DNA from 3 places in the Pseudarthrobacter humi genome. Region 2 is predicted to be linked to each of the others. Evidence: riboswitches for the same ligand, from Rfam matches in the RefSeq annotation. Region 2 holds a riboswitch; each other region holds the start of a gene.

Region 1 (10,300 bases), on a different contig from region 2:
CGGCCTACCGCTCGGGCTGAGGGCTGTTCGGAGCCCCTCGCGGTGGGCGAACCAGCTGTCGACGGCGAAGCGCAGCAGGGCGCCCGCCATGCCGAACACTCCCACCAGGACCGCGCCCATCACGGCGCTGTCCCCGCCCGGTCGCCCTGCAGCCGGTCGGTGAGCAGCCGTCCGGTCCGCCAGCCACCGGCCGCACCGCCCAGTCCCAGCAGCAGGGACAGCCCCAGGTAGGCCATCCACACTGGATGTTCGCCGGCCCTGGACAGCTGGTCACTCGAGAAAACGACTGCTGAGAACGTGGTGAACGAGCCCAGGAATCCGGGCGCCAGGCCGGCGCGGAGCCAGAATGCCGTCTGCGGCCGCGCCATCCACACCGTGGTGAGGGCAGCCAGCACAAAACTTCCGGTGACGTTGATTCCCAGGGTGGTCCAGGGCATTGCCCCCACGGTTTCCGGAAACGCGAGTCCCAGCCCGTACCGGAGTTCCGTTCCGGCCAGGCCGCCTGCCGCCACGGCCAGCCAGGCCCGCCAGTGCGGCACGTGGGCGTTCGTCATTCAGCGGCCGCTGAGGGTGCAGCCGGTGTGGGGATGGTCACTGTGGACCCAGAGCGCTGCGGTGACTTCCTCCGCGAGATCGTAGTCCCGCTTCCTGCCGGCGTTGCTGATCCGCACCACCAGCGCTCCGCCAAACGGTTTACGGCCCACAACCTCCACCTCGTCGTCGAGGTCAATTTCCTCGGCCGAAAGATACCGCAGAAGATCAGGGTTCTCGTCGCTGATGCGGGTGATCCGGCCGGTGTGTCCGGGATCGAGTTCGCCGAGCAGATGAGCTTCTGGCAGCAGCACCGTGCCGTCCGCGGAGGGGATCGGGTCGCCGTGCGGGTCGCGTTGCGGGTTGCCCAGCTTTGCCGACATGCGCTCAATAAACGTGTCCGACACCGCGTGCTCCAGCAGTTCGGCTTCGTCGTGGACTTCATCCCAGCTGTAACCGAGCTCCTGCACCAGGTAGGTCTCAATGAGCCGGTGCCGGCGCACCATGGACAATGCCAGCCGGACCCCGGAGTCTGTAAGGGTGATGGCGCTGTACGGCTTGTGGTCCACCAGGCCCTGGTCCTTAAGCTTGCGGACCATCTCCGAGACCGAGGAATTGGCCACCCCCAGGCGCTGCGCGAGCTGGGAAGACGTGATGGGTTTGTCCTGCCACTCCGTGAAGCCGTAGATGACCTTGACGTAGTCCTCGATCGAGGAGGAGGGCGCGCTGGTCTTCACGTTTCCAAGCCTACCCGGTGGTTAGGGCCCGTCATGCCTTCGTGGCCCGCCACGTCAACGTCAGGTACGGCAGGCTGATCTCCTCGTCGGCGGTGTGTCCCAGGTGTTCGTGCAGGTACCAGTCGAGGTTGGCGAGGACCTTGCCGCGCGTGGCTTCACCGGCGCGCAGGTAGTAGCTGCGGGACTTCGTCAGTTCCATGATGTCCGCCGTGCTGAGGCTGTCTTCCCAACGGGTCACATGGCTCTCGAGGCCTTCAAACTCCGGCCCCACCACCGGACGGAACCCGGGCTTGTAGACGTCGCCCGCGTGCATTATGCGGGACAGCCGGTGCACCCACGGAACGGACGTGTCCAGCTGGTTCCAGATCAGCCCCAGCGTTCCGCCGGGCCGCAGGATCCGCGCCAGTTCGGTGCTCGCCGGCAGCGGATCGCACCAGTGCCAGGCCTGCGCCACGCTTACGACGTCGAACGAGGAGTCGGCGAGGCCGGTGGCCTCTGCAGTCCCCTGCGTCGCGTCCGCCGCCGCGTAGAGGGCCCGCAGCTGTTCGAGCATGTCCGGCGACGGATCCACGGCGGAAACGGCCAGGCTGCGTTCCAGTAGAAGCGCGGTGAACTTGCCGGTTCCGGCGCCCACGTCCACGGCGTCCGTGGCCCCGGCAGGGATCAGCCACTCCGCTGAGTCGGCAGGGTAGCCAGGGCGTACGCGCTGGTAGTGTTCGCCGCCGTCCTGGAAACTCTGTCCGAGTTCCAGGCGGCGTCCGTGCTCAAGCCTGGGGCCACCCCGTGCCACGTGCGGCCTCCTTCAACTGTGCCCATCGGTATCCCTCGAATTTACCGCATGGGCCGCAGCCAATGGGTCAGACGGCAGTCAGGCGGCAGCCAGGTCAGGAACCAGGGGAGGAAAGCGTCAGTCAGTCGTCAAGGCACGGAGCCGCGCCGGCGGTGCCAGGCGTGTTGGGAGCCCAGTGAGGGTACGTGCGGGAGTCGTTGGCCGGAACCCAGCGGCCCGCGTCCACCACATAGTCCCAGCCCAGGCCGGTCCGGCGGAGTTGCTCCAGGCCGGCAAGGAGCCGCTGGACATCCTCCAGTCGGGAGCCCACGCCGAAGCTGGCCCGCAGGGAACCGGAGGGAAGGCCAAGGCGCTTGAGCAGCGGATGCGCGCAGAAGCGGCCGTCCCTGAGGCCAACGCCATGCTCGGCCGACAGGTACGCGGCCACGAGCCCGGCGTCGTACCCTGCCACGGAGAAGTTCACCACGCCGATGGTGCCCGTTTCGGCGTCCGTGTCGGAGAAGATCTGGTGCACGGTCACGCCGTCGATCTTCCCGAGCCCTTCGACCAGGAATGACCTGATGGCTGCCTCGTGGGCGTGCCAGCGGTCGTGGTCCAGGGACGCGATGACCTGGGTGGCGCGGGCCAGTGTGGCCGCGCCGAGGACGTTGGGGGAGCCGCCCTCGTGCCGGGCCGGGCCGGTGGCCCAGCTGACGCCGTCGAGCCGGGCCTCGCGGACGGCCCCGCCGCCGGCCAGGTGGGGAGTTCCGGCGTCGAGCCAGTCGGTGCGGCCGACGAGGACGCCAGAGCCGAAGGGCGCGTAGAGCTTGTGCCCGGAGAAGGCGAGGTAGTCGACGTCGTCGGTGCTGATATTGATGCGCCGGTGCGGCGCCAGCTGCGCGGCGTCAACCACGATCCGCGCCCCGTACTCATGGGCGAGGGCGGCCAGGGCCCTGATCGGGAGGATCTCGCCGGTGACGTTGGAGGCGCCCGTGACCGCGAGGAGGCTGACGTTGCGCTGCTCAAGTTCGGCGCGGAGGACCTCGAGGGTCCCCACGATGGTGTCCGCGGCGACGACGCTGCGGTGCGGGACTCCCTGCCACGGCAGGAGGTTGGCGTGGTGTTCGATGTCCAGGTACAGGACATCGCCATTGGGCCGCCCGTCTGTCGCCGGCAGGCAACCCGCCAGCAGGTTCAGCGAGTCGGTGGTGTTCCGGGTGAAGATGACGGAGTCGTCCGGGCGTCCGCCCACAAAGTCACGCACGATGTCCCGGGCGTTCTCATAGACGGAGGTGCTGATCTGCGATGCGTAGCCGGCGCCGCGATGGACGCTGGCGTAGAACGGCAGGATCTCGTTGAGGTAGGCCGACACCACCGAGAGGGCGGGAGCGGATGCGCCGTAGTCCAGGTTTGCGTACCGGATGTGGCCGCCCTGGATCAGCGGTGCCTGGATTTCCGCGCCGGTGACGGCAGAGAGGGGGCGGCCGGCAATGACGGCGGCATCGTTGAACAGCGCAGCGGCCTTGGCGGGGGCGGCGTTGTCGGGAGAAACAGTGTTGGGGGAGACTGTGGCAGTTGTCACGGAGACCTCACTCTAAAAGGACTCCCGGTAACGGGAACCCGCGCTTGCCGTGTCCGTTCCGGACCGGCCTGGTCGTCACCCGGGGCACCCCACCGCGAATGGAGGGTTGCCGGCCAGCAAACCGGGGTTTAGCGCTGGCACTCGTGACCTGTTAAGAAGCGTAGAACATCTGCCGCTGCAGAAAGGAAGCCCGGCCCAATGTTAAGGACTTTGTTACGCGCGGTGGAGGAGCGGCTCATTTGTCGAAGATACGACGGCGGACGCCCCCTTGAGGAGGCGTCCGCCGTCGATAATTCGAAGAAAGCGCCTAGAGGAGGTCGTCCAGATTCGGGTTCAGACGCTTGAGCACTTCTGAGTGCAGGATGGAGTTCGTGGCCAGGGCGTTGCCGCCGAACGGCCCGTCCTGTCCCTCCAAAGAGGTGAACCGCCCGCCGGCTTCCACCACGATGGGCACCAGGGCAGCCATATCGTACAAGTTCAGTTCGGGCTCGCAGGCGATGTCCACGGAACCTTCGGCCACCATGCAGTAGGACCAGAAATCGCCGTAGGCGCGCGTGCGCCACACGTCCTCGGTCAGGCCCAGGAATTCATCCAGGTTGCCGCGTTCCTTCCAGCCGCCCAGGCTGGAGTAGGACAGGGAAGCATCCGAAAGTTTGGAGACGTCCGAGACGCGGAGCCGCGTTGCGGCGGCAAGGGACTTGCCCATGTACGCGCCGGAACCCTTGGCGGCCCACCAGCGCTTGCCCAGGGCGGGCGCACTGACCACTCCCACCACGGGTTCGCCTTCGTCCACGAGGGCGATCAGGGTGGCCCACACCGGGACGCCGCGGACAAAGTTCTTGGTGCCGTCGATGGGATCAATGATCCAGCGGCGGGAGCCATGGCCCGAACTGCCGAACTCCTCGCCCAGCACGGCGTCGCGCGGACGCGAGCGGGACAGTTGGCCACGGATGGCTTCCTCCGCGGACTTGTCCGCGTCCGTTACCGGCGTCAGGTCCGGCTTGGTCTCGATGCGGAGGTCCAGTGCCTTGAAGCGGCTCATGGTCTGGTCATCCACGGAATCTGCCAGCACATGGGCAAGGCGCAAGTCATCGTTGTAGCTCGAAGCGGGTTGGATCATGGTTCCAAACTACCGTCTCAGGGCCGCGGTGTTGGGGACATCGGCGTTCCGTCTAGCCGATGCTGCCCAGTTCCTTGGTTTCCTGGCCCACCAGGCGGGGATCCGTGCCCAGCAGCCGCCGCAGGGACGCGAGCCGGGCCGGGCCGGTGGGGCCCGCCTGGCCGGCGGACACCCAGGCGTCCACCCCGCAGTTGACGGCCGCGGTGTTGTGCTTGCAGCCACGCTCGCAGGCATCCGTACCCGGCTCCAGGTCCGGGAAGGACCGCAGGATCCGGTCTGGGTCCACATGGGCCAGGCCGAACGAACGGATGCCAGGGGTGTCGATGATCCAGCTTCCGGCGGGAGCTCCGGTCAGCTTCAGGGCAAGGGCCGACGACGACGTGTGGCGGCCGCGGCCGGTCACCGCGTTCACACCACCGGTGGCCCGTTCGGCCCCGGTGAGCGCATTGACCATGGTGGACTTGCCCACGCCGGAATGACCCAGCATCACCGAGACCTTGCCCTCCAGGTACGCGCGCAGCTGCGAAACCGCGTCACTGTCCAGGCGGGCAGAAAGGCCGTCGTCGGAGCGGGCATCGATACCTGAGGCTTCGGAGTCCGACGTGCGGCTGATGATCACGGGGAAGTCCAGGTGCTCATAGTTGGACAGCAGTTCCGCCGGATCCTTGACGTCCGCCTTGGTGACGAGCAGCAGCGGCTCAATGCCGGCGTCGTAAGCGGCCACGAGGGCGCGGTCGATGAAGCCCGTGCGCGGCTCCGGGTTTGCGGCGGCCACCACCACCACCAGCTGATCTGCGTTGGCCACCACCGCACGCTCGATCGGATCAGTGTCATCGGCGCTGCGGCGCAGCAGGGTCCTGCGGTCCTGGATCCGGACCAGGCGGGCCAGCGTGTCGGGTTCCCCGGAGACATCTCCAACGAGGGAGACGAAGTCGCCGGCAACCACGGGGGAGCGGCGGAGTTCGCGGGCCCTGGCTGCGATGATGATCCGCTCGTCGCCCGAGTCTTCGCCGACGACGGCGGTGTACCGGCCGCGGTCCACCGTGATGATGCGGCCCGTGACGGCGTCGTCGTGGCTGGGGCGGTCCTTCGTGCGCGGCCGGGAGCCCTTCTTGCTGGGCCGGATCCGGACGTCCGACTCGTCCCAGGAATCAGTGCTGCGTGCCACCAGCGGGACCTTCCACGCGCTTGTCGGCGGCAGCGCCCTGGGCCAGCATGTCGGCCCACATCTGCGGGAATTCCGGCATGGTCTTGGCCGTGGTGGCGATGTCCTGGACTTCGATCCCAGGCACCGCGAGGCCGAGGATGGCGCCGGCGGTGGCCATCCTGTGGTCCGCGTAGCTGTGGACGACGCCGGCGTGCAGCTTAGCCGGGCGGATCACCAGGCCGTCGCTGGTCTCCTCCGCGTCGCCGCCTAGGCGGTTGATTTCGGTGACCAGCGCGGCCAGCCGGTCCGTCTCGTGGCCGCGAAGGTGCGCGATGCCGGTCAGCCGTGAAGGTCCGCTGGCCAGGGCGCAGAGGGCCGCCACGGTAGGGGCGAGTTCGCTGGTTTCGTCAAAATCCGCACCCTTGATCTCCGGCCCGCCCGTGACGGTCAGGACGCCGTCAGCCAGGCTGACGTCCGCGCCCATATCCGCCAGGATGCTGCGCCAGAGGTCTCCCACCTGGGTGGTGCCGGCGGGCCAGTCCGGGATCCGGACGGTGCCGCCGGAGGCCAGCGCGGCGGCCAGGAACGGGCCGGCGTTGGAGAGGTCCTGCTCAATGCGCTGGTCAAAGGCGCGGATGGGCCCCGGTGCCACCACCCAGTGGTTGGGCACGGAATCGTCAACCGATACACCGACGCCGCGGAGTACGGCAACGGTCATATTGATGTGGTCCAGGCTCGGCACCGGTTTGCCCACGTGCTCCAGGTGGAGTCCGTCGGTAAACCTGGCGCCGACCAGCAGGAGGGCCGAGACGAACTGTGACGACGCACTGGCATCGATCACCAGGTGGCCGCCCCGGACTTCCCCGGTGCCTGCCACGGTGAACGGCAGCGACGAGGGGGTCCCGCCGTCGTCCGCGGTCAGGGCCACCCCGAGAGCTTTCAGGGCCTCGATGATGGTGCCCATGGGGCGCTTCCGGGCGTGGGGGTCGCCGTCGAACACGCTCACGCCGTTGCGCAACGCCGCAAGCGGCGGAACAAAACGCATCACCGTTCCGGCGAGGCCGCAGTCAATGTGCGTCGTTGACGACGGCGCCGCCTGGCTCAGGGGCATGACCTCCAGGTCCGGCCCGAACGCGCCGTCGCCGGGCACCTCCGTGATGGTGGCTCCCAACTGGCGGAGGGCGTCAATCATCAACGCAGAGTCCCGGGAATGCAGGGGGGCGCGGAGGCGGGACGGCCCGTCGGCCAGCGCGGCCAGCACCAGGAACCGGTTGGTCAGGGATTTTGAACCCGGCACCGTGACGGTGGCGTTGATGGGCCTGCTGGCGAAGGGGGCCGGCCAGTGCGGAACGGTGCCGGTGGAGCTGTGTGAGTCGGTGGCTGCGGGCGGGGTGGAACCGGTCATCCGTCCTTACGCCCCCGTTGCGTGTTCGACGGCACGGCGCACGGCCTTGTCTGCCTTGTGAAGCTTTTTGCCGGTGGTCTTGCGGGCGCCGGCGGCGCTCTTCCGGGCGTCCGCGGCGAGGTGCTCGGCACGCCAGGCCAGGCCCGGCTTGCCGGCGGTGTCCACCGAGGCCAGCAGTGCGCCGCCGCTGAGGGAAATGTTCTTGAGCAGCTGGTTTCGGCGGGCCTCGCGGCCTTCCTTGGTGCTGATGTCTGCGCTGCGCCATTCCACAAAGGTGTTCAGGAGCGAGATGACTGTCAGCAGTGTTGCCGAGAGGCGGCTGAACTTGCCCAGGCCGAACAGCACGCCGGCACCCACCTGCGTTCCGCCGATCACCCGTGCCAGCATCTTTTCGTCGGCCTGGAACGGCAGCGACGCGGCCGCCTTCTGCAGGAGCGGCGAGAGCTGGGTGGCGGTGTCATCGGCGTTCTTCAGCTTGTCCAGTCCGGCGACGACGAAACTGGAGGCCAGCATGGGGCGGGCGAGAGTACGGACAAAGGACATGGGTTTCCTCCTGGCTGGACGAACCGCACCGGATGCGGCGGAGTCCGTTCTAGTCTTGCACTTTTGGGGAATATTTGCCTGCCGCCAGCGGTTATGGTTTGCGGGTCCGCCGAACACCGGACGAATTGACTCACCATGGATTGCCCGGCAGGTATTTGCCTGGAACACCATGGCCTGACACAGACTGGAGTTGCCCTTGAGGTTACTGAAGGACGGGACGGAGCCCGCCGGACACGTAGCACTGCAGACCCTGGAATCCGATCCTCCGGAGTACGGAAGGCTGCGCGCCAAGGCCGTCACAGTAGACTTGAACGCAATGAGCACCCTGGATCCGGCCCTCGAGGCCATGTATGAGGCCTCCGAGCGAGACGCCAAAACAAGCGGCGAAGCCGATGCCAGCAGCGACGCTCCGGCAGGGAGTGACTCGCAGCCTGCAGACGCGCAGCCTGCAGGGGATGTCCCTGTGCAGGCTGAGCCTGCGCCTGCCGAGCAACCCGTGGATGTCGCCACCGAATCAGCGGAAGAGCGCCGGGTCCGTTTTGAGCGTGATGCTATGCAGTACGTGGACCAGCTCTACTCGGCCGCCATGCGGATGGCCAGGAACCCCGCGGATGCGGAAGACCTGGTCCAGGAGGCCTACACCAAGGCGTTTTCCGCGTTCCATCAGTACAAGCCGGGAACCAACCTTAAGGCGTGGCTCTACCGGATCCTGACCAACACGTACATCAACCTCTACCGGAAGCGGCAGCGCGAACCGCTGCAGTCGAACTCGGACACCATCGAGGACTGGCAGCTGGCCAGGGCGGAGTCGCATACGTCCCGCGGCCTGCGCTCGGCCGAGGCTGAGGCGCTGGACCACCTGCCGGACTCGGACGTCAAACGGGCGCTGCAGGCCATTCCCGAGGAGTTCCGGCTGGCGGTGTACTTCGCCGATGTCGAAGGCTTCGCGTACAAGGAGATCTCGGACATCATGAACACGCCGATCGGGACAGTGATGTCCCGGTTGCACCGCGGCCGGAAAATGTTGCGGGACATGCTGGCGGACTATGCCGCCGAACGAGGATTCAAAGGCGCCGTCGAATCACAGGACACGGCCGCGACCACAAAACAGGAGAACAGGAAATGAGCGACTGCCAGGGATTGGGCGACTGCGATGACGCCCGGATGCAACGCATCTACGAATACCTCGACGGGGCGTTGACCCGCGAGGACATCACGGAAATCAAGACCCATCTTGATGAGTGCCCTGAGTGCACGGAGGAGTATGACCTGGAGTGCGTGATCCGCAACCTGGTGAAGCGCTCGTGCACCGAGGCCGCTCCCGAAAACCTGAAGAACGCCATCCTGGACCGGATCCACTCCATCCGCCCGGTGGACGCCTGACACTAGCGGTAGCCGTCTGAAGGGACATCTGACCGCGTGGGCGTGAAAGACCAGTGCAAAGACGAAGGACCCCGGAAGCCGTGTGGCTTCCGGGGTCCTTCGCTTAAACCGTTTTCCAAGCTTTAGCTTAGGCGTTGGGGCGCTTCCCGTGGTTCGCGCCGCCACGCTTACGGTCACGACGTTTACGTGCACGCTTGCTCATAGCTGGCCTCCTTAAATGTTGGTACTCAAAAGAGCTGCCCCCAAGTCTCCCACACCATGGGACACGCCGCGAAACCGGAACGGGCTGTGACTGGGGGCAACGCCGATCCGGCGGCTCGGCCGCGCAGCTCAGCCGGGCAGCGAGTTGCGGATGGAGATGCGCGCCTGGTCCAGCACGGTCCTGACAGTTTCCAGCGTGACGGCGCTGATCGGTTGCCGGGTGGCCTGCAGCCGCAGTTCCACGCGCAGGTCATCCCGGAAGGCCTGCAGCAGCATCTCCGCTTCCTTCAGCTCCCGGAACCCTTCCGAGGTCAGGCGGCCGGCTTTCCTGAAATCGGCGGCCCGTGCCGTGGAACGGGCCGCCTCTGCGGTGGCCGCCAGGTCTGCCCGCAACCCGCGCATGTTGGCGCGGATATCCGCCCGCAGGTTGTCCGCCAGGCGGCGGACGGAAGCGGAAATGTCGTTCTCGACTCCGGCGAGTTCCTCCCGGCGCTTGTTGAGTTCGGCAAGCCCCGCCGCGGTGATGCGGTAGTTGGTGCGGCGGCCAACAGGCTCGGTGGCAACGAGCCCTTCTTCCTCCAGCTTTCCCAGCCGGGGATAGATGGTTCCCGCGCTGGGGGAGTAGGTGCCGCCGAACCGTTCGCTGAGGGCTTTGATCAGTTCATAGCCGTGTTTAGGCCCAGACTCCAGCAGTGCGAGCAGGTACAGCCGGAGCGCGCCGTGGGCAAACACCGGAGGCATCAGTGCCCCGCTTCCGGGCTACTTGGGTCGTCATTGCGGGTGGGCTGGCCATGGAAGACGGACGTTTTGCCGGACACCGAGTTGGTCCGGACCAGCATCAGCTTCCCGTCCGGTCCGGCAATGGTTTCCACCTTGCCGCCG
Region 2 (10,300 bases):
GAAACGCTGGCAACGTTGGTGATTGACGGCGTCGCGCATTATTTCGACGCTGCTGCGGACGGCGGCGCCGGGCAGGCGCCCGGACAGGCAGCCGGACCGCGGATCGACCTGATCCAGTGCTACGACGAATACGTGATGGGCTATTCGGCAACGCGGCACTATCTGGGTGGTACCGCTCCGGCTTTCCCGGTTGCCGGGGCGCCGATTCATGTGGTCCTGCTGGACGGGCGGATGGCCGGCTCCTGGCGGCACACCATGTTCGCCGGCCGTTGTGAGCTGGATATCAGGCTTTTCGCTGCCGCGGGACCGGCTGCGGAGGACGCCGTGCAGGATGCAGTGGACCGGTATGGAGCCTTCCTGGGAGTCCCCGCAGTACGTGTGGGCTCCGGGGATAAGCTGGAGGGACACATATGAGAGGCGCTACACCGTGAACAGCTTGTTTTTCTGGATCATCATTCTGTCGTTCGTGGTACCGATGGCCATGCGGATGTACCGGAAATCCGTGAACAAACGGAACCAGGAGCAGAGCTTTTCCGGGCGCTACCCCGAGCAGTTTCCAGGCGGCGGGCAGTACCCGGGCAGCGATCAGTATCCGGGGCCGCAGAACAAACAGCCCCGTGACGGCTACACACAGCAGGATTACATGAGCGGCGGCTTCCGGCAGATCATGAGCCCGCAGCCCCTGCCGCCGAGCCAGCCGTTGCCGCCCATGCAGCCGATTCCTTCTGCGGATCAGCAGTTCCCGCCCTACGGTCAGCCGCAACCCAACGGCCAGCCGGTGCCGGAGCAGCGCGCGGAGGCGCCGCAGCAGCCTGCCGCCCCCGCTATTCCCCTGCCGCCGTCGGGCCCGCAGGGATACCGTGCCCGGAAGCTGGCCGAACTCGACCAGCAGTACAGCAACGGCGAGCTGGCCATGGAGGACTACATGAAGCGCCGCTCCGACATCATGAACGGCTGATCGCTTAGTCAGCGCGAGAGGACACTTGAGGCCCCGATTCCGGGGGCTCAAGTGTCCTCTCGCGCTGATGTCCAGGGGCTCGAGTTGCCCCTGGCGCTTAGATGAGGAACGTGTCTCGGAGCTGGACGCCAAGCTGGCCGATCTCGGTCAGGAAGCCGTCGTGGCCGATCGGGGCCTCAATAACGTGCACGTCCACGTCGCCCGGGAGCGCGTTAGCCAGTTCACGGGACTGGGACGGGAAGTACAGCCGGTCGCTGTCCACCGCAGCCACGAAGAACCTGGCGGTGGCCCGGCCCAAGGCCTCGTTCAGCGAGCCCCGCCCGCGGCAGACGTCGTGGCTCATCAGGGCGTCGGTGATGGCGATGTAGCTGTTGGCATCAAAGCGCCGCACCAGCTTCCTGCCCTGGTGGTCCAGGTAGCTTTCCACCTGGTAGCGGCCCCGCTCCCCCAGCGCTGCCGCCTGGAACGGCGATTCCGGGTGCTGGGCTGAACGTCCGAAGCGGCCATGGAACTCCTCGGCGGAGCGGTAGGTGATGTGGGCGATGCGCCGTGCCAGGGCCAGGCCGTCCTCCGGCAGCGGACCGCCGTAGTAGTCGCCGTCGTTGAAATTGCTGTCCTGGCGGATGGCGAGCGTCTGCGCCTGGGCGAACGCGATCTGTTCGGCGGTGCTGGCGGCACCGATGGAGATAACGGCGCACCGCTGAACCCGTTCCGGGTAGGTGACCGCCCATTCCAGAGCCCGCGCGCCGCCCATGGAACCGCCCAGCACGGCGTACCAGCTCGGGATGCCCAACTGGTCAGCCAGCCTGGCCTCCGCCGCCGTGGTGTCCCGCAGCGTGACCAAAGGGAATCGGGACCCCCACGGTTTGCCGTCCGGGGCAACCGAGGACGGCCCGGTGGAGCCGTAGCAGCCGCCCACGATGTTGATGGAGACCACAAAGAACCTGTCCGTGTCCACCGGCGCACCGGGTCCGGCCAGCTGTTCCCACCAGCCGGGCTCGTCACTGTCGCCGCGGGTCACGTGCGTGCTTCCGGTCAGGGCATGCTCAATCAGGACGGCGTTGGAGCCGTCCGCGTTGAGGGTTCCCCACGTTTCATAGCCGAGGGTGACTTCCGGGAGGTAACCACCAGCTTCGAGCTCGAGTCCGCCGATGCTGGCGTACCGGACCACCCCGTTTCCGGGTGCTGCAGTACGGGAAATCGTAATCGTCATGGACGGACCTTTTCTATGCGCTTGCCCACCGTCAATTGACCGGCAGGCCAGGTCCTCACCCGGGGCACCCCACCACAAAAGAGGGTTGCCGGCCAGCAAGCCGGGGCTGTCGCTGGCACTCATGACCTGCTTCGAGTGTACGAACAGCACCGGTCTATTGCTAAGCGTGTGACTGGTTATGACTTCGCTGGAGCCCTTCTGCGGCCGGCTGGCCGCGTCCATGCCAAGGTCCGCCGCGCCCTTGGCCGCCCGGAAATGTCCACTCGTGACGCAACGGAAATCCGGTAAGGCTACCCTTAGCTGAGAGCCGGATCACAAAGTGCCAAGATGATGGCATGCGCATGGATCACGTCTCTTACGCCTGTGAACAAGATGGCCTCGTTGCCACCACCGAACGAATTTCGTCCGCCCTCGGCGTTGAAGCCGTGAAGGGTGGCGTGCACCCCCGGTTTGGAACCCGGAACATGATTATTCCCCTCGCCGGCCATAAATACCTGGAAGTCGTGGAGGTCCTGAACCACCCGGCATCGGACAAGGCGCCCTTCGGGCAGGCTGTCCGAGCGCGATCCGAAGCCGGCGGCGGCTGGATGGGCTGGTGCGTCGAAGTGGACGACCTCGCTCCGTTCGAAGAGCGCCTGGGCCGTGCCGCCGTCAACGGCAACCGCAAGTTCCCGGATGGCCGCGAGCTGGTCTGGAAGCAGATCGGCATCCTGGGCCTGATCGCGGACCCCCAGGTCCCGTACATGCTCAAGTGGGAGGGCGATCCCGCCCTGCACCCGTCCAACGCCTATGAGAGCAACGTCAAGATGAGCTGCCTGACCATAGCCGGTTCCGCCGAACGTGTGACGGAGTGGCTGGGCGAACCCGTCGAGAAGCCGCTGGAGGATGTGGCCGTTGACTGGGTGGCTCCGCACGGAACTCCGGGCATCCTGTCCGTAACCTTCGAAACCGCTACGGGAGCAGTCACCATCTGATTGCACGTTCAATAGCTTCGGCCGCCATCAGCGGGTGCCAATGATGCCACCCACCGATGGCGGCCGAATCCTTTTAAGCAGGACCCGTTTCAGTTCACCTGTATGGCACGGGAACCACGGCCGTCTTACCCCAGGCCCACAGCCCGGCCAAAGAGGCTGAAGCCAACGAAGGCAACAATGTCCAGCAGCGCATGCGCGATGACCAGCGGCATAATCCGCTTGGTTTTTGTGTAGAGCCAGGCAAAGACCACACCCATCACTGCATTGCCGATGAACGGCCCGAAGCCTTGGTAAAGGTGGTAGCTGCCGCGGAGCATCGAGCTGGTGAAGATGGCCAGGGGCATGCTCCAGCCGAACTTGCCGAAACGGTCCAGGAGGTAGCCCACCACGATGACTTCCTCCACGACGGCGTGCCGCAGTGCGGACAGGACCAGGACGGGAACCGTCCACCAGTACGAGTCGAGTGCGCTGGGGATGATGGCGGTGGTGATCCCCAGGGCACGTCCCGCGGCGTAGAGGCCCAGCGAAGGGATTCCAATCACCGCCGCGAGGCCAAAGCCCTGCAGCAGGTCACGGCCCGGCCGGGCGAAGTTGAACCCCAGCTTCCGGAAGGCGGACCCTCCCTGGGCGCTCAAGCCGGAACCGGATTGCCGCTGGTCCGTGAGGAAGTAGATAACCAGCAGCACTGGTACGAGGGCGAAAATGATGTCCAGCAGTTGGTAGGTGAGGTCGAAGTATTCGCGGGGGCTCTGTGACCGGTTCAGCGTGGACGTGCCTTCGGCCAGCGGGGCCCGGGTCATCTTGTCCAGCAGCTGCACCACCGAGTAGACGGCGGACTGCCCCAGGGACAGACCCAGGACAATCCAGACTTCAATCCGCAGCCGACGGCGGGAGGGAACCAACATGGTTCCATCTTGCCTGTAGTTTCTGGTTCTTCGCTGATTGGAGGGGTGGCCAGCTCGCCGGGGCTGACCAAAGTGAGAGAGCGTCCGCCAAAAACGCACCAAAAGTGGGAGAGCGTCCTTGCGGCAGCAGCACCTATGCTTGGGGCCTATGAGCGCGCCAGGGAAAATCTTCATGATCCGGCACGGCCAGTCCGCGGCCAATGTCGATACGTCCATCTACAACAGGGTCCCGGACTACCGGATTCCGTTGACTCCCCTGGGCCTGGCGCAGGCCACGGCGGCCGGCGAACGGATCCGCCGCGAGCTGGACGGCCGGCAGGTTTGCGTCTACGTCTCCCCGTACCTGCGGGCTTACCAGACCCTGGAGGCACTCAACCTCGGCAATCTCACGGAGCGGGTGATCGAAGAGCCGCGCCTCCGTGAGCAGGACTGGGCCAACTTCCAGATCACCGGCGACATCGAGGACCAGAAGGAACTCCGCAATGCCTACGGCCATTTCTTCTACCGGTTCAGGGAAGGCGAATCCGGCTCCGACGTCTACGACCGGATCTCCTCCTTTATGGAGACACTGTACCGGCACTGGTCCAAACCGGACTACGCCCCCAACACCCTGCTGGTGACCCATGGGCTCACCATGCGTCTGTTCTGCATGCGCTGGTTTCACTGGTCGGTGGAGTATTTCGAATCGCTCAACAACCCGGACAATGCCGCGGTGCGGACCCTCCTGCGCACCGACCTCGGCAAGTACGAACTCGACATTCCGTTCAGCCAATGGGTGGACCGCCGGGTCGACGAGACCGTCCTGAATGCGCCGCCGGTGATCTTCTAGGGGGTGTTGCTGCTCGCCTAGTGTGGGGCCACGATCACTTCGGTGCCATTGGCTTCGAATGCGGCCTTGTCCTCGGCGGAGATCCCGGAGTCAGTGATCAGGCGGGTGAACGCGTACCCGTCCATGGTGGCGAAGGCTCTGACGCCCACCTTGGAGGAGTCGGCCAGCACGTAAGAGATCCGGGCCCGGCTGGCCAGCAGGGCATTCACGGAGGCTTCGCCCTCCCCCGTGTTGGTGGGGCCGACCTCGGGGTCGATGCCGTTCACGCCGATGAAGGCGATGTCCATGACCACCTTCTGCATGATGATGTCCGTGTATGGGCCCACGAGTTCGTACGAGCGGGGGTTCAGGATGCCGCCGGTCACCATGACTTTGATGTTGGGGCGGACCGCCAACTGCGCAGCGATGTTGATGGCGTTGGTGACCACGGTCAGGGTGGACTGGTGGCCGGGAGCGTTGAGGTCCTCGCGGGTGGCAAGGATCTGAGCCAGGGCCGTGCTGGTGGTGCCGCCGCAGAGACCGATCACAGCGCCGGGAAAAATCAGAGCCGAGGCGGCCTGGGCGATCTGCTCCTTGGCGTCGGCGTGGTCATCACGGTTGTACCGCCCGGGGAGGTCGTAGGCCAGGGCGCCGGTGGTGGCCCCGCCCCGGGTGCGGGTCAGCAGCCGCCTTTTGGCCAGGCTGTCCAGGTCCCGCCGTGCCGTGGCCGGGGAGACCGCCAGCTGCGAGACAATCTCCTCCACCTCCACCTGGCCGGTCTTGGCGAGGATGTCCAGGATGGCCGTCAGGCGGTCAGTGCGGGTCATGGGGGCCTCTCAGCGAGCAATCAGTCACCAAATATGACGTTATCTGATCATAACAGGCACAAATGATCACATCGCAATCACAAAGTGTGGCCCTACTTAGCGTGCCCGCACACCGGCCCGCCACACGGCGTACGTGAGCGGCATGCCCGGGCGGTACGCGAGATGCGTTGCCGAGGGGGCGTTGAGCATGTGTAGGTCGGCCCGGTGACCGACGGCGAGCGAACCCACCGCCCGTACGCCGTCGGCGTCGTGCCCTACCTCCCGGTGCAGCGCCAGCGCTCCGCCATAGGTTGCGGCCCGCACCGCTTCGTGGACGCTCAGGCGCATCTGCAGCACGGCGGTAGCCACGTTGAACGCCATGGAACTGGTGTAGGAGGTACCCGGATTGCAGTTGGAGGCCAGCGCCACCTGCACTCCGGCATCCAGGAGTTCACGCCCGGGGGCCAGCGGCTGCCGGGTGGAAAGATCGCACGCGGGGAGGCAGGTTGCCACAGTGCCCCGGACCCCCGTGCCGCTGTCAGCGTTCCAGCCGGACCAGCTTTCCGCGAGCGCCGCCACGTCACGGGCCGATAGGTAGTTCACGTGGTCCACGCTGGCTGCCCCGAGTTCCACCGCCAGCTGCACGCCGGGACCTTCGCCGAGCTGGTTGCCGTGGACCCGGATGCCCAGCCCTGCGGCGCGGCACGCCTCCAGCACACGGCGGGACTGCTCCGCAGTGAAGGCGCCTTCCTCGCAGAACACGTCCGCCCACCGGACGTACGGCCGGACGGCGTCAAGCATGGGCCCGCAGACGAGATCGGTATAGGCCTCCGCGTCGGCGCCAGCGGGGACCAGGTGGGCGCCCAGGTAGGTGACTTCGTCAGCGACCGTGGAGGCGATCCGGGCGCTTCGGGCCTCGTGTTCAACGTCCAGCCCGTACCCCGTCTTGGTTTCGAGGTAGGTAGTGCCCTGCGACACGGCCTCGGAAACCCGCGCCATCGCCAGCCGGGTGAGGTCGAAATCGGAAGCCCGCCGGGTGGCGTTCATGGTGACGGCGATGCCGCCGGCCGAATACGACTCCCCGGCCATCCGCGCCTCGAACTCCGCTGTGCGGTCGCCGGCGAAGACCAGGTGTGTGTGCGAATCCACCCAGCCCGGCAACACGGCCCGGCCGCCGGCGTCCACGGCGTCGTCGGCCGCCGGCGCATCCGCGGCGGAACCGAGCCAGGCGATCCGTTCGCCCTCGACCACCACGGCGGCATTCTTAAGGACGCGGTGTTCCAGGTCCTGGGTCATCAGCTCGGCGATGTTGGTGATCAGGGTGCTCATGGGTTCCATTGTTCAGCGCCGGACGGACCAGCGGGTGGCGGCCAGCGCCTCCGCTGTCCGGGATGCCGGATCGTGGGCCGGAGCGGCCGCCCGGTGCCCGGTGCCCTGTCCGGCCAGGATCTGCGCGGCGGCAAGCTCAGCCATGGCCGATGACGTCTGGAAACCGTAGCCGCCCTGACCGGCCAGCCAGTAGAACCCGGGTGCCTCGGCATCGAAACCGGCTACCGGGACGCCGTCGGCTGCCTCGGTCCGGAGCCCCGTCCACGCGGTCCGGACTCCACGGATTCCCAACGTGGTCAGCTCGTTCAGCTTCACGATCAGCCGCTCCACATCGCCGGGCCGCGGCCGGGCGTCCTCGGGTCCGCTGGGTACGGTTTCCGACGGCGAGATCAGCACCTCGGTGCCCTCCCGGCGGAAATAGAAGGTGTGGTCTGCTGCGGCCACCATGGGGCTCTGTTCGGGAAGGGGATGTTCGACGTCGACAATCGCCGCAGTGCGCCGGTACGGCTGCAGCCCGAGCTTCTCCACACCGCTGATCACGGCGATTTCATCGGCCCAGGCGCCGGCCGCATTGACCAGCACACCGGCTTCGAAAGCTTCCTGCCCGGCGCCGATCTCCCAGCCCGAGCCCAGCCGCTGGGCGGAATGCACACGGGCCCCGGTGATGATGTCGGCCCCGGCGGCCACCGCCCGCTGCCGATGGTCGGCCAGCAGCAACGGGGCGTTGCAGCCAAAGGATCCGGTGTCCAGGCCTGCTGCGGAGAAAGCCCCGGGAACCAACGCAGGGCACAGCTCCAGCGCTTCTGCCATGGGGATGAGGCGCATGTGGCCGCTGGCTTCGGCGCGGACGGATTCCTCGGTGCCAATGAGCATAAAGCTCCGCGGTGTCAGGACAGGTTCGGGCAGTTGGGTGTCCCGGGCCGCGATCAGTTCCAGCGTCCGGACCGTGAGCTCCCTGACCGCGTCCGGGCCGTAGCTCGGAATGAGCTGGCGGGCAGAGCGGGAGGACGTGTGGTACGCCAGCTCCTGCTCCGCCTCCACCAACGCCACGCTGCAGCTGCCCGCGAGCGCGGATGCCAGGGACAGGCCGGCGATGCCGCCGCCGACAATCAGGACGTCGTAGTGTGCTGCCATGGCTCCATCCTTGCAGAGTTGCCCTGCGGCCGCGCCCGGCACCCGCCGGGGGTTTACTCCGGCCGGGTCAAACCAGGCTGGTTTAACCCTGATGGTTTAACCCTGCCGGGTTAGCCTGCCACCGCCGCACGGCTGGCGACGAACGCACCCACGCACGCTTCGACGTCGTCCGCTGAGTGCGACGCTGACAGCTGCACGCGGATCCGGGCGGCGCCGCGCGGGACCACCGGAAAGCTGAAGGCGGTGACGAAGACGCCGTGCTGGAGCATCTGGTCCGCCACCTTGGCGGCCATCACGGCGTCCCCGAACATCACGGGGACAATCGCGTGTTCGCCGTCGAGGAGTTCAAAACCTTCTTCGGTCATCCGGCGGCGGAACAGCCCGGCGTTCTCGAACAGCCGGGTCCGCAGGTCACCGGAATTCTCCACCAGGTCAAGGGCCTTGATGGTGGCAGCGACAATGGCCGGAGCAACCGAGTTGGAGAACAGGTAGGGGCGGGCCTTCTGGCGGAGCATGGCCACCACCTCGGCCCGGCCGGACACGTATCCACCGGACGCTCCGCCCAGCGCCTTCCCAAACGTCCCGGTGTAGATGTCCACCCGGTGCGACACTCCGGCGTGCTCGGGGGTGCCGGCACCCGTTGCGCCCATAAAGCCGACGGCGTGGGAGTCGTCCACCATAACCAGGGCGTCGTACTTTTCGGCCAGGTTGCAGATGGCCTCCAGCGGCGCGAGGTAGCCGTCCATGGAGAACACGCCGTCGGTGACGATGATCTTGCGCCGGGCGGGCTTGTCCTGAGTGGTGGCCTCGATCAGTTTCGCTTCCAGGTCCGCCATGTCCTGGTTGGCGTAGCGGAAGCGCTGGGCCTTGCAGAGCCGGATGCCGTCGATGATGGAGGCGTGGTTGAGGGCATCGGAGATGATGGCGTCCTCGGGCCCGAAGAGGGATTCGAAGACGCCGCCGTTGGCGTCAAAGCAGCTGGAGAACAGGATGGTGTCCTCCGTGCCGAGGAATCTGGAGACCCTGGCTTCCAGTTTCAGGTGCAGGTCCTGGGTGCCGCAGATAAAGCGGACGCTGGCCATGCCGAAGCCGCGGCTGTCCATGGCCTCTTTGGCCGCGGCGATGATGTCCGGGTGGTCCGCCAGGCCCAGGTAGTTGTTAGCGCAGAAGTTCAGGACGGTGGCGCCCGGTTCCCCGATCTGCCCCGCCGTGATGTGGCTGGACTGCGGGGAGTTGATGCTGCGTTCGGTTTTGAAGAGCCCGGCGGCACGGATGTCGTCCAGCTCAGCCTGCAGCTGGTCCTTGATGGCGGTGTACATGGTGCTCCTTAGAGTTCGGTCCAGTCGAGGACAACTTTTCCGCCGACGCCGGCGCGGGCGGTGGCGAAGCCTTTTTCCCATTCTGCGGCGGGCAGCTTGTCCGTCACCACCGCGGAGATGCCGGCATGCAGCACGGGGTTGGAGGAGAGCATGGCGCTCATGGCGTACCACGTCTCATACATTTCCCGGCCGTAGATGCCCTTCAGCGTCAGCATGTGCGTGACTACCTTGCCCCAGTCGATGGTGATGTCCTGGCTGGGCAGGCCGAGCATGGCAATGCGGCCGCCGTGGTTCATGTTGTTGATCATCTCAGGCAGGGCGGTGGGGTGGCCGGACATTTCCATGCCGATGTCAAAGCCCTCGCGCATCCCGAGTTCACGCTGGGCATCCTTGACGCGCGTGGTGGAGACGTCGATGGCCAGGTCCACGCCGAGCTGGCGTGCCAGTTCGAGCCGCGGCTGGGAGACATCGGTGATGGCGATCTTGCGCGCCCCGGCGTGGCGGGCCACGGCGATGGCCATCAACCCGATGGGACCTGCCCCGGTGATGAGCACGTCCTCGCCCACCAGCGGGAAGCTGAGGGCTGTGTGCACGGCGTTGCCGAACGGATCGAAGATCGCGCCGAGTTCCGGTGTGATGGAGGGGTCGTGGTGGACCCAGACGTTGGTCTCGGGGATGACCACGTACTCGGCGAAGGCGCCGTCCCGCTGGACGCCGACGCTGACGGTGTGGATGCACATCTGGCGCCGGCCTGCGCGGCAGTTCCGGCATATCCCGCAGACCACGTGGCCTTCGCCTGATACCCGGTCCCCCACCCTGACGTCACGGACGCCGTCGCCGATTTCCACTACTTC
Region 3 (10,300 bases), on a different contig from region 2:
GGGGTTAACGGCGCATTCGAGCAGTTGGCGGTGGCTCCGAAGGCAGTGCGGGCGCCTGCCAGCCAGCTGGGCAGGGCATAAAGGTTGCTGGAGCTGCTGACGGTGCCCACGATCTGTACCCATTGATAGGCCGAGGAGTAGATGCCGACGTCGGCGCCGATGCTGTGAAAAAAGTCGGTCATACCTTCTAGGACGGCACGGTTGGCATTCTTGTCGAGGGACCAGCTGTTGCCTGTTTCAACATCGAGCCACCACAGGTAGTCCGAGGGGCTGCTGATGCCGCGGATGTAGGCGTCGTCGTATGCCTTGGCGTAGCCGTACATGTATGCGCACACCGGGCCAACGTCCTTGTCCTTGCAGGTGCCGTAGGGGTTGTCTACAGCGTGGGCAGCGGGGTAGTTGTTACTGGTCGGCCACCAGGAGCCAGCGTGCCCCGGGTTGGCGGTGTTGACGTAAAGGGCCACGGACGGCTGATCGGTCGGGTTCACCGTGATGGCTTTGGCCCAGCGGAGAAGTTCGGCGAGGCAGGGGTTAGTGGTGCTGGCCAGGCCATTGTTGACGCCCACGATCCCGAAAGCTGGAGCGGCGGGAAGCGCCTTGTCGCACTGAGGCCACGAGATATCGTTACCCAATGCTTGCTCGGCGCCCTCGCCCGGTGAAGGGGCGGCCACGGACGCCGGCGCCACGACAATCCCGCAAAGGGCCATGAGCAGGCACAAGATGGCACACGCTAAAGCACGGGATGCTGTGGCCGCATTCCCGTACATGGCAGGCCTCCTGCAGGGCATTCTTCCGTTGATCGGGTGAACCGGATGTCTCAGTCTCCCGCTGAGCGAGTGGCGGGTCAAGGACAAGCATTAAGGAGCCTCTATCTCATGAATCGGGTATTTCATGGAATCTCAGTCCATCCTTCCGCTGCGCGTGCCATGGAATAGCTCATCTGTGATATTTTTTATCTATGATTCAGGAAACTGCCGAGCACGTCGCCGCCACACTCAGGGACGCCCGGGCCGAGAAGGGCTGGACCCAAGGTCAGCTCGCGTCAGCGCTGGGAACCAGCCAAAGCGCCGTCGCCCGGATGGAGCAGGGCAAGCAGAACCTGAGCCTGAAGATGATCCAGCGGCTCGAAACCATTCTCGACCGCAGCATCGTCAAAGTGGGCAAACCGCAGATGACGCACCTGCGGATCGAAGGCGGCCGCACGCTTTCCGGGGCGGTGGATGTCAACAGCAGCAAAAACGCCGGTGTGGCGCTGCTGTGCGCCAGCCTGATCAACCGCGGCACCACCGTCCTGCGCCGCCTCGCCCGGATCGAAGAGGTCAACCGGATCGTGGAGGTCCTGACCAGCATCGGTGTCGAGTGCACGTGGCTTAACGACACCGATCTCCAGCTCCGCCGCCCCGCCGTCCTGGACCTCAGGGCCATGGATGTTGACGCGGCGCGCCGCACCCGCAGCGTGATCATGCTCCTGGGCCCGCTTCTTGACGAAGCCGCGGAATACCGCCTGCCGTATGCCGGAGGTTGCGATCTGGGCACCCGCACCGTGGAGCCGCACATGCAGGCTTTGCGCCAGTTCGGGCTCTCCGTGGAGGCGACTGCCGGTTTCTACGCCGTGCAGGCTCCACCGCCGGACACCCACGACCGGTCCTTTGTGCTGACGGAGCGCGGGGATACTGTCACCGAGAACGCCATCATGGCAGCGGCGCACCGCCGCGGCACCACCGTTATCCGTAACGCCAGCCCCAACTACATGGTCCAGGACCTCTGCTTCTACCTCGAGATGTTGGGCGTGCGCATCGACGGCGTGGGCACCACCACACTGAAGATCACCGGGCAGCCGCTGATCGACGTCGACATTGAGTATTTCCCGTCCGAGGACCCCATCGAGGCCATGAGCCTCATCACCGCCGGGATCGTCACCAACTCAGAGGTGACCATCCGCCGCGTGCCCATCGAGTTCATGGAAATCGAGCTGGCCACGCTGGAACAGATGGGCCAGAAGCTGGAGATTTCCGGCGAGTACGTGGCGCGCAACGGACGCACCCGGCTGGTGGATGTGACCACCAAACCGTCCGAGCTGCGGGCGCCGGAGGACAAGATCCACCCCATGCCGTTCCCGGGCCTGAACATCGACAACTTGCCGTTCTTCGCGGTCATCGCCGCCAACGCCCACGGCCAGACCATGATCCACGACTGGGTCTATGAGAACCGGGCCATCTACCTCACTGAACTCAACCGGCTCGGCGCCCAGGTGCAGCTGCTGGACCCGCACCGGATCTACGTCAAGGGCCCCACGAAGTGGCGGGCCGCCGAGGTGGGCTGCCCGCCGGCACTCCGCCCTGCCGCCTGCCTGCTGCTGGCCATGCTCGCGGCGCGGGGTGTTTCGGAGCTGCGGAATATCTACGTGATCGAGCGCGGCTACGAAGACCTGGCCGAGCGGCTCAACACCATCGGCGCCAAGGTGGAGTACTTCCAGGACTAGCGCTCGCAGAATCCGCCGACCCCGCGGGCTGCCGCGGGCCGGCCCGTTGCAGCACAATATAACCATGCGTACATTCGGCGTCGAGGAAGAACTCCTGATCGTTGATCCGGACACGGGGGAGCCGCTTGCCCTCGCGGATGCGATGTTGTCCGGCCGCCGGATGGCAGCCGACGACGCCCCGGAACGTCCCTATGCGCTGGCAGCCAAGGAAAAAACCGCTCACGACGACTGGACTGGCCTGACTGCCGAGCTGAAGCTCGAGCAGATCGAGACCCAGACCCGTCCCTGCCTCGAGTACGCAGAACTGCTGCAGCAGATCCGGGCCGGCCGGCTGCTGGCGGACCAGGCGGCCACCAAGAACGGTGCAAGGGTCGCCGCGCTGGCCACTTCTCCGTTCGGCCTTGCGAGCCACACCACTCCGGACGCCCGCTATGCCCGGATGCTGGAACGTTTCGGCCTGACCGCGCAGGAGCAGCTGACCTGCGGCTTCCACGTCCACACGTTCATCGAATCCAAGGACGAGGGCGTGGCCGTGCTGGACAGGATCCGGGACAAGCTGGCAGTGCTCACGGCATTGAGCGCAAATTCGCCGTTCTGGAACGGGATGCCCACAGGATTCGAGAGCTACCGAACCCAGGCCTGGAACCGCTGGCCTATGTCCGGTCCTTCGGCTATTTTCAGCACGTACTCCGCATATCGGAGGGTGGTCACGCGTCTGCTGGACAGCGGCGTCCTGCTGGATGAAGGCATGATCTACTTTGACGCCCGACTGTCCCGGAACCACCCCACGGTTGAGGTCCGGGTGGCCGACGTCTGCCTGCGCGCCGAGGACGCTGCCCTGATCGCGGTGCTGGTGCGGGCCTTGGTCGAATCGGCCAGCCGTGAGTGGCGCGACGGCGTGGAGCCGGCCCCGGTGCCCACGGTGCTGCTGCGGATGGCGGCATGGCAGGCGAGCAGCAGCGGCCTGAACGGTGAGTTGCTGGATTTTGGCACGTTCAGGCCGGCGCCGGCCGTCGACGTGGTGCGATCCTTGGTGGACTATCTGGCTCCGGTCCTCGCCGAGCAGAACGAGCTTTCCCTGGCCCGGCAGGGCATCGAGGACATCATTGCCCGCGGCACCGGCTCCACCGAACAGCGCAGGGTGCGGGACGCGGTGATGGAAGAATCGGCGCCCGACGACGGCGGGCTGGGGGCCGTGGTTGCCCACGCCGTGCGTGTCACGATGCGCGGCACCTCCGGGTTGCGTGAGGCGGACGAGGTCCCGGAGCTGCTGCGCGTGCGCCTGTCCTGACTTCTTCCTGAGGCTTTGCCCGAACGGGCAGATACTGCCCTGTTCTTCGCTGTGTGAGGGGCCCAAGTGTCCGTTCGCGCCAAGAAACGACGACGTCACGCACCGGCAGCCAGGCGCACACCCAACGTGAGCATGACCGCAGCGACGAGTCCGTCCAGGATGCGCCACGAGGAGGGCCGCGCGAAGAACGGCCGGAGGACCCTGGCCCCGAACCCCAGCGCACTGAACCAGGCGATGCTGGCGGCAATGGCTCCGCCCCCGAACCACCAGCGCACATCCTGCGCCTGCTGGTTGGCCACCGATCCGAGGAGCAGCACCGTGTCGAGGTAGACATGCGGGTTGAGCCACGTCAGGGCCAGTACCGTGCTGAGGGCGGCGCCGAGGCCGACGGCGGGCTGCCGCCCCGACGCCGTTAGTGCTCCAGGACGAACCGCCCGGCGCGCCGCCATAACGCCGTAGCCCACGAGGAAGGCGGCGCCGGCAAACCTGACCACGTCGACGATCACAGGACTCGACCGAAGCAGCGCTCCCACTCCGGCGATGCCCGCCGCGATGAGCAGGGCATCGGAGACGCTGCAGACCAGGACGACGGCGGCCACATGCTCGCCGCGGATGCCCTGCCGGAGGACAAAGGCGTTCTGGCTGCCGATGGCCACGATGAGGGCAAGCCCCGTGCCGAAGCCCAGCGCAGCGGGGCCCAGAAATGCGGTCAGATCCATATTCTCCAACGTACGGGCGGACGTAGGATTACTCCAGCTAAAGATTCTTAGCTCTATTAAGGAAAGCTAATGAAGACGTTCCAGTTCGAGCAGCTCCGTACCTTCGCGGCCGTCGTGGACGAGGGGACGCTCGAGGCGGCGGCCCGCAGCCTGTACGTCACGCCGTCGGCCATTTCCCAGCGTCTCAAGGCGATGGAGGACGCGGCCGGCCAGATCCTGTTGCAGCGCACCAACCCCGTCCGCCCCACAACCGCCGGGGAAGCCATCCTACGGTTCGCCCGGCAGGTCCGGCAGCTCGAATGGGACGCCCAGCAGGAGCTCGGCGGGAGCCGGGACCGCCCGACGGCGCCCATCCCCTTGGTGGTGAACGCGGACTCACTCTCCACCTGGTTCATGCCTGCCCTGGCAGGTCTTCCGCCGGATCTCGGCGCGTGCTTCGAACTCCGCAGGGAGGATGAACAGCATTCCACCCAGCTTCTGCGGACAGGATCGGTGATGGCCGCGGTTACCGCAACGCCGGAACCGGTCCAGGGCTGCAGCGTGGAACCGCTGGGTTCCCTGCGGTACCGGGCGGTGGCAAGCCCCGGCTACCTCCGGCACTGGTGGCCCGACGGGCCGGAACTTGTTGCAGGGAGCCGGGCACCGGTGGTGGACTTTGACCGCAAGGATGACCTGCAGGACGGGTTCTTCCGCACGATGACCGGCGCGGAACTGACCGCGCCGCGGCACTATGTGCCGTCGTCGGCCGAGTTCGCCCAGGCCATCCGGCTGGGACTTGGATGGGGGTTGCTCCCGGAGCAACAGTGCCTGGCGGACCTCCGCAGCGGCGCCCTCGTGGAGCTGGCCTCCGCGAGCCCTGTTGACGTGTCCTTGTACTGGCAGCGCTGGAAGATCGACTCCCCGGTGCTCAACCAGCTGACCGCCGCGGTCCGGGAGACGGCCTCCCGGGAACTGCGCCAGCCAGGCACCTGAGCCGGCATTAGCCCGAGCCGCCGTTCTCATACAGCCCGGCAGGGGATGCGTCCGGCAACGCGTCATGCCATACTCAGGCCGTGACGTCGTCGTACTCATTCCGGGCCGAACTGTGGCGCTATCCCGACGAATCCGGCTGGCACTTCCTGACCCTCCCGCCGGAGGTCGGGGACGACCTCCGGGACGAGGCAGCGGTGTTCCGGAAGGGCTTCGGCTCGGTCAGAGTCACCGCGGAAATCTCCGGCTGCACCTGGCAGACCTCGGTCTTTCCGGACAGCAAAAGCCGCTCCTACCTGTTGCCCGTCAAGAAGGCTGTCCGGGACGCGGCGGGCATCAGCGACGGTGATGACGTGGCCGTCCGGCTCGCGATCCAAGGCGAAGACGAGGCACGTACCGGGGAACGGACAAGCGGTACTGGCTGAACTCTGCCGGGAATGACGCTGGCCCCGAAAGACGCAAGAAACAGGGCCCTAACGTCCCTTCGCGCCAATCAGAACCAGGCCACCCCGAACTAGATCTGCTTCAGGGCCTGCTCCAGGTCGCCGATGAGGTCGTCCACATCCTCCAGGCCCACGGACAGCCGTACCACGCCGTCGCTGAGCCCGATGGCTGCGCGGCCCTCGGGACCCATGGCTCGGTGCGTGGTGGTGGCCGGATGGGTGATGAGGGACTTGGCGTCGCCCAGGTTGTTGGAGATGTCGATGATCCGCAGGGCGTCCAGCAGCGCAAAGGCGGCGTCCTTGCCCGAGCGGCCGCCCGTCGTCGCAAGTTCCAGCGTGAGGACGGTGCCGCCGGCCTTCATCTGCTTGGCGGCGAGCTCGTACTGCGGGTGTGATTTCAGCAGCGGGTACCTGACCCAGCTGACGGCCGGCTGCTGTTCGAGCCATTCGGCAATCCGCAGTGCGGACGTGGACGAGTGGTTGACACGCAGCGCCATGGTCTCCAGGCCCTTGGTGAGCACCCAGGCGTTGAACGAGGAGAGAGCCGGTCCGGTGTGCCGCATGAGCTGCTTGACCGGGCCGTCGATGAATTCCTTGGTGCCCAGGATGGCACCGCCCAGGACGCGTCCCTGGCCGTCGATGTGCTTTGTGCCGGAGTACACAATCACGTCTGCGCCCAGCTGGCCGCAGCGCTGCAGGAGGGGAGTGGCAAAGACATTGTCGACGACGACAGTGGCCCCGGCGGCGTGCGCCAGCTCGCTGACCGCTGCGATGTCCACGATTTCCTGCATCGGGTTGGACGGGGATTCGAAGAACACTGCGGTGGTGGGCTCCGACAGGGCAACCCGCCATTGTTCGAGGTCCGGGCCGTCAACAAACACGGTTTCCACGCCCCAGCGCGGCAGGATCTCGTTCAGGATCACAAAGCAGGAGCCGAACAGCGATCGCGCGGCAACCACCCGGTCCCCGGCCGCCAGCAGGGCACCCAGGGCCGTGAACACCGCTGACATGCCCGACGCCGTCGCAAAGCACGCTTCGGTGCCCTCAAGCAGGCGGAGGCGTTCCTGGAAGGTGGCCACGGACGGGTTGCCGTACCGGGAGTAAACGAAGCGTTCGTCCTCGCCGGTGAAGGCGCGCTCGGCGGCGGCAGCGGACTCGTAGACGAAGCCCGAGTTCAGGAAGACCGGCTCCGTGGTCTCCTGGAAGTTGGTGCGGTCCAGGCCGCCGCGGACCGCCTGCGTCTCGGCGCTCCAGCCGGCGGCGTCCGGGTTGAACGTCATTTGGCTATTCCCAGGTTTGTGGGCAGGCCGCGGTTCTTCCAGCCGTTGACGGTGCGCTCGCCGTAGCGGTCCGGCTCGCCTTCGAAACCCTCCAGGACGTTGTAGGAGGTGAAGCCGGCCTGCGTCGCGGCGATGGCGGCGGCGATGGAGCGCTGGCCCGAGCGGCAGAGGAAGACCAGCTCCGTGCCGTCGTCCTCCGGTGCCTGCTGCGTCAGGTCGGTGATGAAATCCGGGTTGGGGATGCCGCCGGGGAACGTCCACGGGATGAACAGGGGATCGTTGTCCGTGGCCTTGGTGTCGGGGATGCCGATGTGGGCCCATTCGCCTTCGGTGCGGACATCCACCAGGATGGCGCCCCGTTCGAGTTTGGCCCAAGCCTGCTGCGGGGTGAGGTCTCCGGCGTAGCTCATGCGTGGCCCTCGCCGTCGAAATCGAGGTCATCCACGGCGGAGGCGACGGCGGCGTCAGCGGTGGCGATGGCCGACGGGAGGATGAGTGCCTGCGCAACAATCACAACGCCTCCGTTGGACGTCGCGGCCGGGCTGCCGTGCAGGACATACCCTTCGGCCAGGGCAGTGGAAATCCGTTCACAGAAAGACCTGTCATCCGGCCCTGTAATGAGCCGGTAGGACAGTTTTTCTTCAGGGGCGGGTGCGTCAGACACGACGGGACTCCTTCTTTCACGCTTGCAGCTCGAATGGGTCGATATGCCGAGTATTCACCTGAGGCACCCCGCCGCGAAAGGGAGGGTTGCCGACCGGCCAGTCAGGGCTTGGCGCCGGTTCTCATTACTCCCCAAAAACGTAACATCCGGCCCGCCCGGCCGCACCGCCGCCGTCGTCATGTTCCGTAATTATCGCGTTTTTCCGTGATCCCGCAGTGCTTCCGTAACGCCGGCGCCGACGGGACAATCGGGTCATGGGGAACATTTTTGGGCATGCCCTGACGGGCGCCTGGGCACGCGTTTTGGCTGTGGCGTTGTGCGCTGTGCCGGTGCTGGCGGGGGTGACAGGTTGCCGGAACGTTTTCGCGCCGCCGCCCTGCATGCCGCCGGAGTTTTCCGTCTCGCCTGCCGCCGCGAAACCCGGTGACCGGGTCACCGTCAGCGCCCCGGATACCACCTGCGATGCCCGCTACGGCACCGATGCGCAGGTCCAGGTGACGGTCACGGATGCGACCGGTACCGCGGTGCTGGAAGAGCTCGCTCCCATGTCCGACGACGGCGGCTTCACTTTCGTGTTCACCCTCCCGGCTGGCGCGGCTCCCGGGAAGGCCGGGGTCACCGCTTACCCGTACAACCTGGACTGGTGCGACGACACAGGGGTGAACAACCGGGCGGCCCAGGCGCCGGCGGAACTGGTCCGGGTTTCGTGCGCGGAACGCCTGGTGCCGCTGGTGATCCTTGGACCCGGAGCCTGAACCTGGCGTCAGGCTTTGAGGATCAGGGCGTCGCCCTGGCCGCCGCCGCCGCACAACGCAACCACGCCCGTCCCGCCGCCGCGCCGTTTCAGCGCGAGTGCCTGATGCAGGACCAGGCGGGCCCCCGAGGCGCCCACCGGGTGGCCCAAAGCGATGGCGCCGCCGTCGGCGTTGATCCTGTCGGCGTCGATCCCCAGGTCCGTGGCGGACTGCAGCACCACCGAGGCGAAGGCCTCGTTGATCTCAATGAGGTCCACGTCGTCAATGGTCAGCCCTTCGACTTTCAGCGCTCGCTCAATGGCGCGGGACGGCTGGGAATGCAGGGATCCGTCCGGTCCGGCGGTCTGGCCGTGGCTGCCGATTTCCGCGATCCAGCTGAGGCCGGCCGCTTCCGCAGCTGCCTTGCTGGCCACTACCACTGCGGCGGCGCCGTCCGACAGCGGGGAGGCAGAACCGGCGGTGATGGTGGCCGTCGGATCCTTGGAGAAGACGGGCTTCAGTGCCGCCAGCGCCTCGATGGTGGTGCCGGCCCGGATGCCTTCGTCGGCATCAATCACGACGGCGGGTCCCCGGCGCTGCGGGACCTCCACCGGAGCGATCTCCTCAGCCAGGATGCCGGCCGCCCGGGCGGCCTCCGCCCGCTGGTGCGAAAGGGCGGCGACGGCGTCCTGGTCCTCGCGGCTGATGCCCAGGCGGGCGTTCCCGGCGTCCGTGGCGGAGCCCATCAGTTCACCGGAGACCGGATCCTGCAGGCCGTCAAAGTTCAGCGAATCCAGCAGCGGCGCATCGCCGATGGCCACGCCGCCGCGAAGCCGGGGCAGCAGGTGCGGGGCGTTGGTCATGGATTCCTGGCCCGCCGCCACAATGAAATCAGCCTCGCCGGCCCGGATCATCCGGGCGGCATCGATCACGGCCGTCAGGCCGGACAGGCAGAGTTTGTTGATGGTCACGGTGGGCACGTCCCAGCCGATGCCGGCGGCGAGGCTGGCCTGCCGGGCGGGTCCCTGGCCAGCGCCCGCCTGGATAACCTGGCCCACGATCACGGCCTGGATCTGTTCCGGCGCCACCCCGGACCGTTCCAGTGCGTTCCGGATGGCGTGGGCACCCAGCTCGCTGGAGGTGAGCCCGGAGAGGCTGCCGCGGAACTTGCCGAAGGGGGTCCGTGCGCCGCCCAGGATGACGGGGGTGCGAGCGTCGTTGCTCATGGTCTGCCTTTCGGTTGCGGATTCAAGAGTGCTTGAGGCCAGCTTAGGCGAACCGTGATGGGCGGGTTAGGTGGCGCGGGCACCTTGGATTCGGCCGCGATCGGGTCAGCCGTGGAGGAGCAGTTGGTGGAGCAGGTGGTCCTGCCAGCGGCCGGCGATCTTCAGGTACTGCGGCGCCGCTCCGATTTCCCGAAACCCGGCGCGTGTGAGGATCTTGCGTGAGGGCTCATTGTGGAGCAGCGTTGCCGCCTGGACCCGGTGGAGGCCCAGTTCTGTCCGGGCATGATCCGTGGCGAAGCGGACGGCGGCAGCTCCGATGCCCCGCCGGTTGAGGCCGGAATCAACCCAGTACCCGAGGTTGGCGTTGAGGAACGGCCCCCGGACGATGCCGGTAAGGGTGACGGCGCCGACGATGTACGCCGGATCGTCGCGGTTCACCAGCACCCACGGAACTTCCTGGCCCACGGAATGCTGGGCGAGCTTGGCCCGGAT

Evidence for each region. A riboswitch is a leader RNA that binds a small molecule or an ion and turns the genes downstream of it on or off. The one in region 2 is predicted to bind S-adenosylmethionine.
Region 1: linked by a shared signal. The riboswitch ahead of NFC73_RS02920 (aminotransferase class V-fold PLP-dependent enzyme) and the one ahead of metX (homoserine O-acetyltransferase MetX) in region 2 are both predicted to bind S-adenosylmethionine.
Region 3: linked by a shared signal. The riboswitch ahead of NFC73_RS12940 (DUF1737 domain-containing protein) and the one ahead of metX (homoserine O-acetyltransferase MetX) in region 2 are both predicted to bind S-adenosylmethionine.

What each region holds. Positions count from the first base shown of each region.
Region 1 covers NZ_JANCLV010000001.1:603,158-613,457, forward strand. The annotation lists gene NFC73_RS02900 (fluoride efflux transporter FluC) at 1-120, opposite strand, end outside; gene NFC73_RS02905 (fluoride efflux transporter FluC) at 120-554, opposite strand; gene NFC73_RS02910 (metal-dependent transcriptional regulator) at 555-1,268, opposite strand; gene NFC73_RS02915 (class I SAM-dependent methyltransferase) at 1,300-2,058, opposite strand; gene NFC73_RS02920 (aminotransferase class V-fold PLP-dependent enzyme) at 2,180-3,619, opposite strand; SAM riboswitch class IV at 3,655-3,768, opposite strand; gene hisN (histidinol-phosphatase) at 3,927-4,739, opposite strand; gene rsgA (ribosome small subunit-dependent GTPase A) at 4,792-5,907, opposite strand; gene aroA (3-phosphoshikimate 1-carboxyvinyltransferase) at 5,891-7,291, opposite strand; gene NFC73_RS02940 (DoxX family protein) at 7,298-7,834, opposite strand; gene NFC73_RS02945 (sigma-70 family RNA polymerase sigma factor) at 8,151-8,960, shown strand; gene rsrA (mycothiol system anti-sigma-R factor) at 8,957-9,217, shown strand; gene NFC73_RS20940 (50S ribosomal protein bL37) at 9,345-9,419, opposite strand; gene NFC73_RS02955 (PadR family transcriptional regulator) at 9,548-10,159, opposite strand; gene NFC73_RS02960 (DUF4097 family beta strand repeat-containing protein) at 10,159-10,300, opposite strand, start outside.
Region 2 covers NZ_JANCLV010000002.1:169,139-179,438, forward strand. The annotation lists gene NFC73_RS03845 (winged helix DNA-binding domain-containing protein) at 1-414, shown strand, start outside; gene NFC73_RS03850 (hypothetical protein) at 428-958, shown strand; gene metX (homoserine O-acetyltransferase MetX) at 1,056-2,171, opposite strand; SAM riboswitch class IV at 2,184-2,298, opposite strand; gene NFC73_RS03860 (VOC family protein) at 2,507-3,145, shown strand; gene NFC73_RS03865 (CPBP family intramembrane glutamic endopeptidase) at 3,271-4,050, opposite strand; gene NFC73_RS03870 (histidine phosphatase family protein) at 4,199-4,879, shown strand; gene NFC73_RS03875 (DeoR/GlpR family DNA-binding transcription regulator) at 4,897-5,685, opposite strand; gene hutI (imidazolonepropionase) at 5,782-6,993, opposite strand; gene NFC73_RS03885 (NAD(P)/FAD-dependent oxidoreductase) at 7,006-8,127, opposite strand; gene NFC73_RS03890 (glycine C-acetyltransferase) at 8,238-9,446, opposite strand; gene tdh (L-threonine 3-dehydrogenase) at 9,455-10,300, opposite strand, start outside.
Region 3 covers NZ_JANCLV010000008.1:58,975-69,274, forward strand. The annotation lists gene NFC73_RS12900 (glycoside hydrolase family 25 domain-containing protein) at 1-767, opposite strand, end outside; gene NFC73_RS12905 (UDP-N-acetylglucosamine 1-carboxyvinyltransferase) at 959-2,482, shown strand; gene NFC73_RS12910 (glutamate--cysteine ligase 2) at 2,547-3,773, shown strand; gene NFC73_RS12915 (LysE/ArgO family amino acid transporter) at 3,869-4,492, opposite strand; gene NFC73_RS12920 (LysR family transcriptional regulator ArgP) at 4,562-5,464, shown strand; gene NFC73_RS12925 (DUF1905 domain-containing protein) at 5,545-5,886, shown strand; gene NFC73_RS12930 (O-succinylhomoserine sulfhydrylase) at 5,976-7,184, opposite strand; gene NFC73_RS12935 (rhodanese-like domain-containing protein) at 7,181-7,594, opposite strand; gene NFC73_RS12940 (DUF1737 domain-containing protein) at 7,591-7,848, opposite strand; SAM riboswitch class IV at 7,862-7,977, opposite strand; gene NFC73_RS12945 (hypothetical protein) at 8,103-8,603, shown strand; gene NFC73_RS12950 (acetyl-CoA C-acetyltransferase) at 8,612-9,808, opposite strand; gene NFC73_RS12955 (GNAT family N-acetyltransferase) at 9,914-10,300, opposite strand, start outside.